One region of the Solibacillus sp. FSL K6-1554 genome, then DNA from elsewhere that is predicted to be linked to it. Evidence: a T-box and tRNA genes for the amino acid it is inferred to sense, from the RefSeq annotation. Region 1 holds a T-box; the other regions hold tRNA genes.
The links. A T-box is a leader RNA that pairs with one kind of tRNA and senses whether it is charged. The one in region 1 lies ahead of MHB58_RS13290 (valine--tRNA ligase), so its partner is inferred to be a tRNA-Val.

Region 1 (3,247 bases):
TACTTGTTTAGGGAAAGTAATCGGCGGAGGTTTACCGGTTGGTGCATTTGGCGGAAAGCGTGAAATTATGGAAAAAATCGCTCCGGCAGGCCCGATTTATCAAGCAGGCACATTATCAGGTAATCCACTTGCTATGACAGCCGGCTATGAAACATTAAGCCGCTTAAACAAAGACTCTTATGAATACTTCCGCAAGCTAGGAGACCAGTTGGAAGAAGGTTTCCGTGCAGCAGCGACGAAATACAATATTCCACATACAGTGAATCGCGCAGGGTCGATGATTGGTTTCTTCTTTACAAACGAAGATGTAATTGATTTTGATTCGGCAAAAAGTTCGGATTTAGAGCTATTTGCTGAATACTTTAAACTGATGGCTGAAGAAGGAATTTTCTTGCCGCCTTCACAATTTGAAGGACTATTTATTTCAACAGCGCATACGGAAGAACAAATCGCAAAAACAGTTCAGGCATTCCATAATGTCTTTGGAAAATTAGCACGATAATTAAATCATAAATTCCCTTTCTATGCATAATGTAAGCGTAGGGAGGGGATTTTTTATGCAACAGTGGGAAATGAAAGAGACATTTACATTTCCAAAGCAATTAGGAAATGTTCAAGAGAATTCTAAAATAGTAGTAGAACCGAAATGGCATGAAGAAATTAATGAAGATTCCGTCGTAGTAAGAGGAATTTATGTAGTAAAAGGAAATATTCAATTTGATCATGTAGCACGCGAGGATGAAACGGAGGAAGGTATCTATATCGAGCATATGGATATTGAAAAAGATCATGGTTATTTCGAATATGCCCTGCCTTTTTCAGTAGATTTTCCAAACGATGATATTGAATCTGTCTCACTTCGCATAAATGACATAAAAGTAGAACCAAATAATGGCTACTGCTCATGCAGCTGGGCTGTCCATTGTGATGTGGAAAAGAAAGTACAAGCAATAGCTGGAGTTGAGAAGCCCGCACCAGTTGAAGAAATCGTTTTGGAGCAAAAGCCTGTAGAAGAAGTACAACCCCGACTTCAAGCGGAAAAAGAAGTAGAAGCAGAAGTAGAGGTAGAATCAACGCAGCTGGCCCAAACCGTTCCACATGAGCTTGACTTCCTGGAACAGTTGGCCGATGCGTATAGCCGTGTACAAATACAAATAAAAAAATAAATAAATGTTCCGTAAGAATTGAAGCTTACGGAACATTTTTTTGTTAAATGAAATCTGTGAGCAATAAGTAAGTAAATAAAATTAGAAGGGCCAGCAATAATATATCACCCGTTGTCGGAAGCAAGACCGTTCGGATCGCCTGAAAAATCGTAATCGGCAAAATACAATGGCGCATAAAGAAACGGAATTTTCTCAGCCATGGAGGCAATAAATATGGATTGTAGTTTTTTCGCAATGTCCAGACTCCTTTTGCATAGTATATGTGAAGAGAACGGATAACGTGTTAAAGTATATTCGCCATTCGTGCTTGATATTTCATTAAAAACAGCTTAAAATAAAGTGCAACTATATAATTGAAGCGAAGATTAGGAAGAGTACGTATGAGATCGATGGCAAGAGAGGAAACGGTAGCTGAAAAGTTTCTCCATCAACCATGCAGAAGGTAGCCTAGGAGCTGACTTAGTGAACCAACAGTAGCTAGGATCCGGTTAAACACCGTTATCGAATGAAGTGCCGAAAAGCTTAAGGGAAATTATGCGAGCGCATGACGGGGAAATGCTGAAAAGATGCATTTGCCAGTCAAGGAACGACGAAGCGAAGCAACGACAATGAACAAATAGTTCGTGAGGATTGCCGAGTGGAGACGAAGAATGCGAACGATTGAATTAAGCCGCTCGGAAATAAAGGTGGTACCGCGAATTAACTCCCTCGTCCTTTTTTAAGACGAAGGGAGTTTTTTTATGTCCAATAATAAGGTGACAAAGGAGAGATTCATCATGACGGAAATTACAATGCCAACAAAATACGATCCGCAGCAAACTGAAGCCGGCCGCTATGAATGGTGGTTAAAAGGCAAATTTTTCGAAGCAGATCCAACAAGCGATAAGGAACCATACTCTATCGTTATCCCACCGCCAAACGTAACAGGTAAGCTGCACCTTGGCCACGCTTGGGATACAACATTGCAAGATATTTTAATTCGTATGAAACGCATGCAAGGATATGACGCACTATGGTTACCGGGTATGGACCATGCGGGTATTGCGACACAGGCGAAAGTAGAAGAAAAATTGCGCGGTGAAGGTATTACCCGCTATGATCTTGGCCGTGAAAAGTTCCTTGAAAAAACATGGGAATGGAAAGAGGAATACGCTTCTCACATCCGTGCACAATGGTCGAAATTAGGTTTAGGCTTAGACTATTCAAAAGAGCGTTTCACACTCGACGATGGTTTATCGGATGCTGTAAAAGAAGTATTCGTTAAATTATACGAAAAAGGCTACATTTACCGTGGTGAGCGTATTATTAACTGGGACCCAGCTGCCAAAACAGCCCTTTCAGACATCGAAGTAATTCACAAAGAAGTAGAAGGCGCATTCTATCATATGGAATACCCGCTTGCTGATGGTTCAGGTAAATTACGCGTTGCAACAACTCGTCCGGAAACAATGCTAGGTGACTCTGGTGTAGCTGTACACCCGGAAGATGAGCGCTATGCACACTTAGTAGGGAAAACTGTCATTTTACCTATCGTAGGTCGTGAAATTCCAATTGTAGCAGATGACTATGTAGATATGGAATTCGGTACAGGTGTTGTAAAAATGACACCGGCACATGACCCGAACGACTTTGAAGTTGGTAATCGTCATAACTTAGAACGTATTTTAGTAATGAACGAAGATGGTACAATGAATGACTTAGCTGGTAAATATGCGGGTATGGATCGTTTCGAATGCCGTAAGCAAATTGTTGCGGATTTGCAAGAGGCAGGCGTATTAATAGAAATCGAGCCACATGTACACCAAGTAGGCCACTCAGAGCGTACGAATGCTGTTGTAGAACCATACCTTTCTAAGCAGTGGTTCGTAAAAATGGCTCCACTAGCTAAAGAAGCATTAAAAATGCAAGCAGATGAAAATGAAAAAGTAAACTTCGTACCAAATCGTTTTGAAAACACATATAACCGCTGGATGGAAAATATCCATGACTGGTGTATTTCACGTCAATTATGGTGGGGTCATCAAATTCCAGCTTGGTACAACAAAGAAACAGGCGAGCTTTATGTAGGAAAAGAAGCACCT
Region 2 (3,247 bases), 2.4 Mb from region 1:
TCTTCTCCATCCCAGCAGATGTATATTTCACAAATATCACCCTTCGGGAGCAATTCTTTTAGAGAATGACATAAATCGAGAAAATTTTTTTTAGATTTTTCATAGTTATGTGGAGAATAAGCCTTATTATAGTCCGTCAATTCCCAAATAGGATTTGCAAATTGTAAAATCTCAAAGATATAGGGTGTCGTAAAATGCTTTTGTTTAACTATGTTAAGATGTTCTGCATCGGGGCAAACATAGTCAACTTCATATTCATGTTCTACATCACCTTCATTTCGTTTTATCGGAAAATTAAAGCCTATATAGGCTATCATACTCATTTCTTCAAACTCCTTAACATTCAGTATTTCAAATAATTCCCTATGTTGAATTCATTTTTAAAATAACAAAAAACACATTGCAAAATCTGCAATGTGTTTTCTTTCAAGTGTATATGACCCGTACGGGATTCGAACCCGTGTTACCGCCGTGAAAGGGCGGTGTCTTAACCACTTGACCAACGGGCCAATGGCTCCGAAGGCAGGACTCGAACCTGCGACCTGCCGGTTAACAGCCGGATGCTCTACCAACTGAGCTACTTCGGAATAATACTATGGTGGGCCTAAATGGACTCGAACCATCGACCTCACGCTTATCAGGCGTGCGCTCTAACCAGCTGAGCTATAGGCCCATAGTATGGTGGGTTTGGACGGAATCGAACCGCCGACACTTAGAGCTTCAATCTAATGCTCTACCAACTGAGCTACAAACCCATAAAAAAAATGGCGGTCCCGACCGGGATCGAACCGGCGATCTCCTGCGTGACAGGCAGGCATGTTAACCGCTACACCACGGGACCAACATCTAAAGTAAAAATATTAAAAATGGAGGAGGTAGAGGGATTCGAACCCCCGCGCGGTGTTACCCGCCTGTCGGTTTTCAAGACCGATCCCTTCAGCCAGACTTGGGTATACCTCCAAAGGGAATAAAATATAAATGGTGGAGCCTAGCGGGATCGAACCGCTGACCTCCTGCGTGCAAGGCAGGCGCTCTCCCAGCTGAGCTAAGGCCCCATAAATAATGGTCGGAATGACAGGATTCGAACCTACGACCCCTTGGTCCCAAACCAAGTGCTCTACCAAGCTGAGCTACATTCCGAATATGTCAGTAAAAATATATTATGGCGCGCCCGGCAGGAGTCGAACCCACAACCTTCTGATCCGTAGTCAGACGCTCTATCCAATTGAGCTACGGGCGCGCATTATTAGAGATAAGAATTATAAAATGGTGCCGAGGGCCGGAATCGAACCGGCACGGTGATCACTCACCGCAGGATTTTAAGTCCTGTGCGTCTGCCAGTTCCGCCACCCCGGCATTTTGGAGCGGAAGACGAGGTTCGAACTCGCGACCCCCACCTTGGCAAGGTGGTGTTCTACCACTGAACTACTTCCGCAAAATGCTTAAGATCTATTTATTCTGACAGTATGTATAATTTTATAAAACTGGTGAGCCATGAAGGACTCGAACCTTCGACCCTCTGATTAAAAGTCAGATGCTCTACCAACTGAGCTAATGGCTCTCTAAATGGTGCCGGCGAAAGGAGTCGAACCCTCGACCTACTGATTACAAGTCAGTTGCTCTACCAACTGAGCTACACCGGCATTTAGAAATGGTGGAGGATGACGGGCTCGAACCGCCGACCCCCTGCTTGTAAGGCAGGTGCTCTCCCAGCTGAGCTAATCCTCCAATATTCTAGCGAAGCGACGTCCTACTCTCACAGGGGGAAGCCCCCAACTACCATCGGCGCTAAAGAGCTTAACTTCCGTGTTCGGTATGGGAACGGGTGTGACCTCTTTGCCATCATCACTTCACTATTGAAAGAATTTCATTCTTTCAAAACTGGATAAACGTTTCATTGAATTGCGCAATAAAATGTGGTTAAGTCCTCGACCGATTAGTATTCGTCAGCTGCATGCGTCACCGCACTTCCACCTCGAACCTATCTACCTGATCGTCTTTCAGGGGTCTTACTTACTTGCGTAATGGGAAATCTCATCTTGAGGGGGGCTTCATGCTTAGATGCTTTCAGCACTTATCCCGTCCATACATAGCTACCCAGCGATGCCTTTGGCAAGACAACTGGTACACCAGCGGTATGTCCATCCCGGTCCTCTCGTACTAAGGACAGCTCCTCTCAAATTTCCTACGCCCACGACGGATAGGGACCGAACTGTCTCACGACGTTCTGAACCCAGCTCGCGTACCGCTTTAATGGGCGAACAGCCCAACCCTTGGGACCGACTACAGCCCCAGGATGCGATGAGCCGACATCGAGGTGCCAAACCTCCCCGTCGATGTGGACTCTTGGGGGAGATAAGCCTGTTATCCCCGGGGTAGCTTTTATCCGTTGAGCGATGGCCCTTCCATGCGGAACCACCGGATCACTAAGCCCGTCTTTCGACCCTGCTCGACTTGTAGGTCTCGCAGTCAAGCTCCCTTATGCCTTTACACTCTACGAATGATTTCCAACCATTCTGAGGGAACCTTTGGGCGCCTCCGTTACTCTTTAGGAGGCGACCGCCCCAGTCAAACTGTCCGCCTGACACTGTCTCCTACCCCGCTAAGGGGCATGGGTTAGAAGTTCAATACAACCAGGGTAGTATCCCACCGACGCCTCCTTCGAAGCTGGCGCTCCGAGATCTCTGGCTCCTACCTATCCTGTACAAGTTGTACCAAAATTCAATATCAGGCTACAGTAAAGCTCCACGGGGTCTTTCCGTCCTGTCGCGGGTAACCTGCATCTTCACAGGTACTATAATTTCACCGAGTCTCTCGTTGAGACAGTGCCCAGATCGTTACGCCTTTCGTGCGGGTCGGAACTTACCCGACAAGGAATTTCGCTACCTTAGGACCGTTATAGTTACGGCCGCCGTTTACTGGGGCTTCAATTCACAGCTTCGCTTGCGCTAACCGCTCCTCTTAACCTTCCAGCACCGGGCAGGCGTCAGCCCCTATACGTCACCTTACGGTTTTGCAGAGACCTGTGTTTTTGCTAAACAGTCGCCTGGGCCTATTCACTGCGGCTTCTCTAGGCTATGCACCCAAAGAAGCACCCCTTCTCCCGAAGTTACGGGGTCATTTTGCCGAGTTCCTTAACGAGAGTTCTCTCGCACACCTTAGGATTCTCTCCTCGACTACCTGTGTCGGTTTGCGGTACGGGCACCTCTCACCTCGATAGAGGCTTTTCTTGGCAGTGTGAAATCAG
Region 3 (3,247 bases), 300 kb from region 1:
TTTTCTATTTTTGGGGACATACTCAAGAGGCTGAAGAGGCGCCCCTGCTAAGGGTGTAGGTCGCGTAAGCGGCGCGAGGGTTCAAATCCCTCTGTCTCCGCCATCGGCCCGTTGGTCAAGTGGTTAAGACACCGCCCTTTCACGGCGGTAACACGGGTTCGAATCCCGTACGGGTCATACATAGGAAGACGAAAAACGCTAAGTACTTATTACAATGTACTTGGCGTTTTTTTGTTGCGGTAAAAGCTCTCTTAAGATAATAAACAATGCTGCTAAATTTAAGGGATGAAATTTCTTACACAATATTATGCTGTCTTATAATAAAGATAAAAAAACTGTGTTGAAATATTTTTATTCAATTAACCCACAAACGGAATCTACTTTAAGATTATATTGTTTTATTGATACTGCGTGAAAAAGCATACATCCTCGATCACTAAACATGGATTAAGGGAGAACAAGATAGTAGGCAGGAGCGAAAAAGAAAGCAGAGATTTTCCGGTTATTTAATGAAGGTCGATTGTGAGCATGCAAGAAGTTTAGTTGACACTATGTTAGAGGGCTTTTTAATCGGATTTCCCATCATTAATTCAAATAGAGGTATCAAATCCCCGGTTCATTAAAGAACATGGTAAAAAGCAATTTAAAGGTGAAATAACAAGGATTTAACGGCCGAATCGTGGAATCCCAATAAGGCTGCGGTATGCATCAAAATCATTTAATGAAATAGCGCAATTCTAAGCGTATTTAAACACGGAAATAATTATTATAGAATAATAAAAATAATGAAAATAACATAAAGATAAAGACTATATTGAGAAACCAATAGGTGGAAATAAATAAAATGTACATTATATCAATACTTAAAAAAAATAATGATAAAAGTACGGACATTTTCTTGACAGCTTCAGTATATAAAATGTATAAATAAGTAGTCGTATATTCTAAAACACTTGATATTTATAAGTAATATTAATAATTATATCAGAATGATTTATAAATATTAAAAACAAGCCTTGATAAAATTAGACAAACATATTAGAATTTCGTTATACTAAGTAAACGTTTTCATGAGCAATCTCAGTTGGTTCATGGAAAAAATAGAAAATAATATATTTTTTAAAAATAATTTCAAAAAAGGTATTGCATTATAAAAAAAGTAATGATAATATAAATCTTGTCCTTAAGAGATAGGACATGCGGTTACGAAAGTGTAATCAGCAAATACCCATTGGAGGATTAGCTCAGCTGGGAGAGCACCTGCCTTACAAGCAGGGGGTCGGCGGTTCGAGCCCGTCATCCTCCACCATTTCTAAATGCCGGTGTAGCTCAGTTGGTAGAGCAACTGACTTGTAATCAGTAGGTCGAGGGTTCGACTCCTTTCGCCGGCACCATTTAGAGAGCCATTAGCTCAGTTGGTAGAGCATCTGACTTTTAATCAGAGGGTCGAAGGTTCGAGTCCTTCATGGCTCACCAGTTTATATACTGCTTAGCGGGTGTGGCGGAATTGGCAGACGCACTAGACTTAGGATCTAGCGCCGCAAGGCGTGGGGGTTCGACTCCCTTCACCCGCACCATTTAATTTCATATTACTGTCAGAGTAAAAATATCTTAAGCATTTTGCGGAAGTAGTTCAGTGGTAGAACACCACCTTGCCAAGGTGGGGGTCGCGAGTTCGAACCTCGTCTTCCGCTCCAAAAAATGCCGGGGTGGCGGAACTGGCAGACGCACAGGACTTAAAATCCTGCGGTGAGTGATCACCGTGCCGGTTCGATTCCGGCCCTCGGCACCATCTTTTAAATAAACAGTATGCGCCCGTAGCTCAATTGGATAGAGCGTCTGACTACGGATCAGAAGGTTGTGGGTTCGACTCCTGCCGGGCGCGCCATATTATTTCGGAATGTAGCTCAGCTTGGTAGAGCACTTGGTTTGGGACCAAGGGGTCGTAGGTTCGAATCCTGTCATTCCGACCATCATTTATGGGGCCTTAGCTCAGCTGGGAGAGCGCCTGCCTTGCACGCAGGAGGTCAGCGGTTCGATCCCGCTAGGCTCCACCATAATTTGTAACCAAAATAAAGATCCTGGCGGTGTAGCTCAGTTGGCTAGAGCACTCGGTTCATACCCGAAAGGTCGTGGGTTCGACTCCCTCTGCCGCCATCTTAAAGGACCTTTAGCTCAGTTGGTTAGAGCAGACGGCTCATAACCGTCCGGTCACAGGTTCGAGTCCTGTAAGGTCCACCAGTTAACGTATTAAATATAACGGAGGTATACCCAAGTCTGGCTGAAGGGATCGGTCTTGAAAACCGACAGGCGGGTAACACCGCGCGGGGGTTCGAATCCCTCTACCTCCTCCATTTTTACAAACTGGGTACTTAAAACAGGTTCAAACATAATATTATCGCGGGGTGGAGCAGTGGTAGCTCGTCGGGCTCATAACCCGAAGGTCGCAGGTTCAAGTCCTGCCCCCGCAACCAAATGGTCCCGTGGTGTAGCGGTTAACATGCCTGCCTGTCACGCAGGAGATCGCCGGTTCGATCCCGGTCGGGACCGCCATTTGTGGGTTTGTAGCTCAGTTGGTAGAGCATTAGATTGAAGCTCTAAGTGTCGGCGGTTCGATTCCGTCCAAACCCACCATATGCGGGTGTAGTTTAGTGGTAAAACCTCAGCCTTCCAAGCTGATGTTGTCGGTTCGATTCCGATCACCCGCTCCAGTTTTTAAATAGGGCCTATAGCTCAGCTGGTTAGAGCGCACGCCTGATAAGCGTGAGGTCGATGGTTCGAGTCCATTTAGGCCCACCATAGTATTATTCCGAAGTAGCTCAGTTGGTAGAGCATCCGGCTGTTAACCGGCAGGTCGCAGGTTCGAGTCCTGCCTTCGGAGCCATTTTTCTATTTTTGGGGACATACTCAAGAGGCTGAAGAGGCGCCCCTGCTAAGGGTGTAGGTCGCGTAAGCGGCGCGAGGGTTCAAATCCCTCTGTCTCCGCCATCGGCCCGTTGGTCAAGTGGTTAAGACACCGCCCTTTCACGGCGGTAACACGGGTTCGAATCCCGTACGGGTCATACATAGGTAGACAAAAAAACGCTAAGTACTGTTACAATGTACTTGGCGTTTTTTTTGTATAAAAGGGAGAAGAGCTTATGAATGAACGTTTAAAAGTATTTGATCAATTTTATAAGGAAACGGGCATTGAACAACGTCATCTCGTTCATGCAAAAGGTTATTGGCATGAAGTGTTTCATTGCTG

Region 2: it has a tRNA-Val gene. The T-box ahead of MHB58_RS13290 (valine--tRNA ligase) is inferred to sense a tRNA for this amino acid. The anticodon was not compared.
Region 3: it has a tRNA-Val gene. The T-box ahead of MHB58_RS13290 (valine--tRNA ligase) is inferred to sense a tRNA for this amino acid. The anticodon was not compared.

Annotation. Positions count from the first base shown of each region.
Region 1 covers NZ_JBBOSS010000001.1:2,662,537-2,665,783, reverse strand. Annotated here, with positions in the region: gene hemL (glutamate-1-semialdehyde 2,1-aminomutase) at 1-502, shown strand, start outside; gene MHB58_RS13300 (alanine racemase) at 558-1,166, shown strand; gene MHB58_RS13295 (hypothetical protein) at 1,210-1,401, opposite strand; T-box leader at 1,519-1,885, shown strand; gene MHB58_RS13290 (valine--tRNA ligase) at 1,943-3,247, shown strand, end outside.
Region 2 covers NZ_JBBOSS010000001.1:237,879-241,125, reverse strand. Annotated here, with positions in the region: gene MHB58_RS01245 (hypothetical protein) at 1-323, opposite strand, end outside; tRNA gene MHB58_RS01240 (tRNA-Glu) at 438-509, opposite strand; tRNA gene MHB58_RS01235 (tRNA-Asn) at 512-587, opposite strand; tRNA gene MHB58_RS01230 (tRNA-Ile) at 597-673, opposite strand; tRNA gene MHB58_RS01225 (tRNA-Phe) at 680-755, opposite strand; tRNA gene MHB58_RS01220 (tRNA-Asp) at 766-841, opposite strand; tRNA gene MHB58_RS01215 (tRNA-Ser) at 868-960, opposite strand; tRNA gene MHB58_RS01210 (tRNA-Ala) at 980-1,055, opposite strand; tRNA gene MHB58_RS01205 (tRNA-Pro) at 1,064-1,140, opposite strand; tRNA gene MHB58_RS01200 (tRNA-Arg) at 1,164-1,240, opposite strand; tRNA gene MHB58_RS01195 (tRNA-Leu) at 1,268-1,356, opposite strand; tRNA gene MHB58_RS01190 (tRNA-Gly) at 1,361-1,435, opposite strand; tRNA gene MHB58_RS01185 (tRNA-Lys) at 1,486-1,561, opposite strand; tRNA gene MHB58_RS01180 (tRNA-Thr) at 1,568-1,643, opposite strand; tRNA gene MHB58_RS01175 (tRNA-Val) at 1,653-1,728, opposite strand; rRNA gene rrf (5S ribosomal RNA) at 1,738-1,853, opposite strand; rRNA gene MHB58_RS01165 (23S ribosomal RNA) at 1,917-3,247, opposite strand, start outside.
Region 3 covers NZ_JBBOSS010000001.1:2,966,676-2,969,922, reverse strand. Annotated here, with positions in the region: tRNA gene MHB58_RS14820 (tRNA-Ser) at 13-103, shown strand; tRNA gene MHB58_RS14815 (tRNA-Glu) at 106-177, shown strand; tRNA gene MHB58_RS14810 (tRNA-Val) at 1,234-1,309, shown strand; tRNA gene MHB58_RS14805 (tRNA-Thr) at 1,319-1,394, shown strand; tRNA gene MHB58_RS14800 (tRNA-Lys) at 1,401-1,476, shown strand; tRNA gene MHB58_RS14795 (tRNA-Leu) at 1,493-1,577, shown strand; tRNA gene MHB58_RS14790 (tRNA-Gly) at 1,623-1,697, shown strand; tRNA gene MHB58_RS14785 (tRNA-Leu) at 1,704-1,792, shown strand; tRNA gene MHB58_RS14780 (tRNA-Arg) at 1,812-1,888, shown strand; tRNA gene MHB58_RS14775 (tRNA-Pro) at 1,897-1,973, shown strand; tRNA gene MHB58_RS14770 (tRNA-Ala) at 1,982-2,057, shown strand; tRNA gene MHB58_RS14765 (tRNA-Met) at 2,084-2,157, shown strand; tRNA gene MHB58_RS14760 (tRNA-Ile) at 2,165-2,241, shown strand; tRNA gene MHB58_RS14755 (tRNA-Ser) at 2,262-2,354, shown strand; tRNA gene MHB58_RS14750 (tRNA-Met) at 2,400-2,474, shown strand; tRNA gene MHB58_RS14745 (tRNA-Asp) at 2,478-2,553, shown strand; tRNA gene MHB58_RS14740 (tRNA-Phe) at 2,559-2,634, shown strand; tRNA gene MHB58_RS14735 (tRNA-Gly) at 2,638-2,711, shown strand; tRNA gene MHB58_RS14730 (tRNA-Ile) at 2,723-2,799, shown strand; tRNA gene MHB58_RS14725 (tRNA-Asn) at 2,809-2,884, shown strand; tRNA gene MHB58_RS14720 (tRNA-Ser) at 2,898-2,988, shown strand; tRNA gene MHB58_RS14715 (tRNA-Glu) at 2,991-3,062, shown strand; gene MHB58_RS14710 (hypothetical protein) at 3,141-3,247, shown strand, end outside.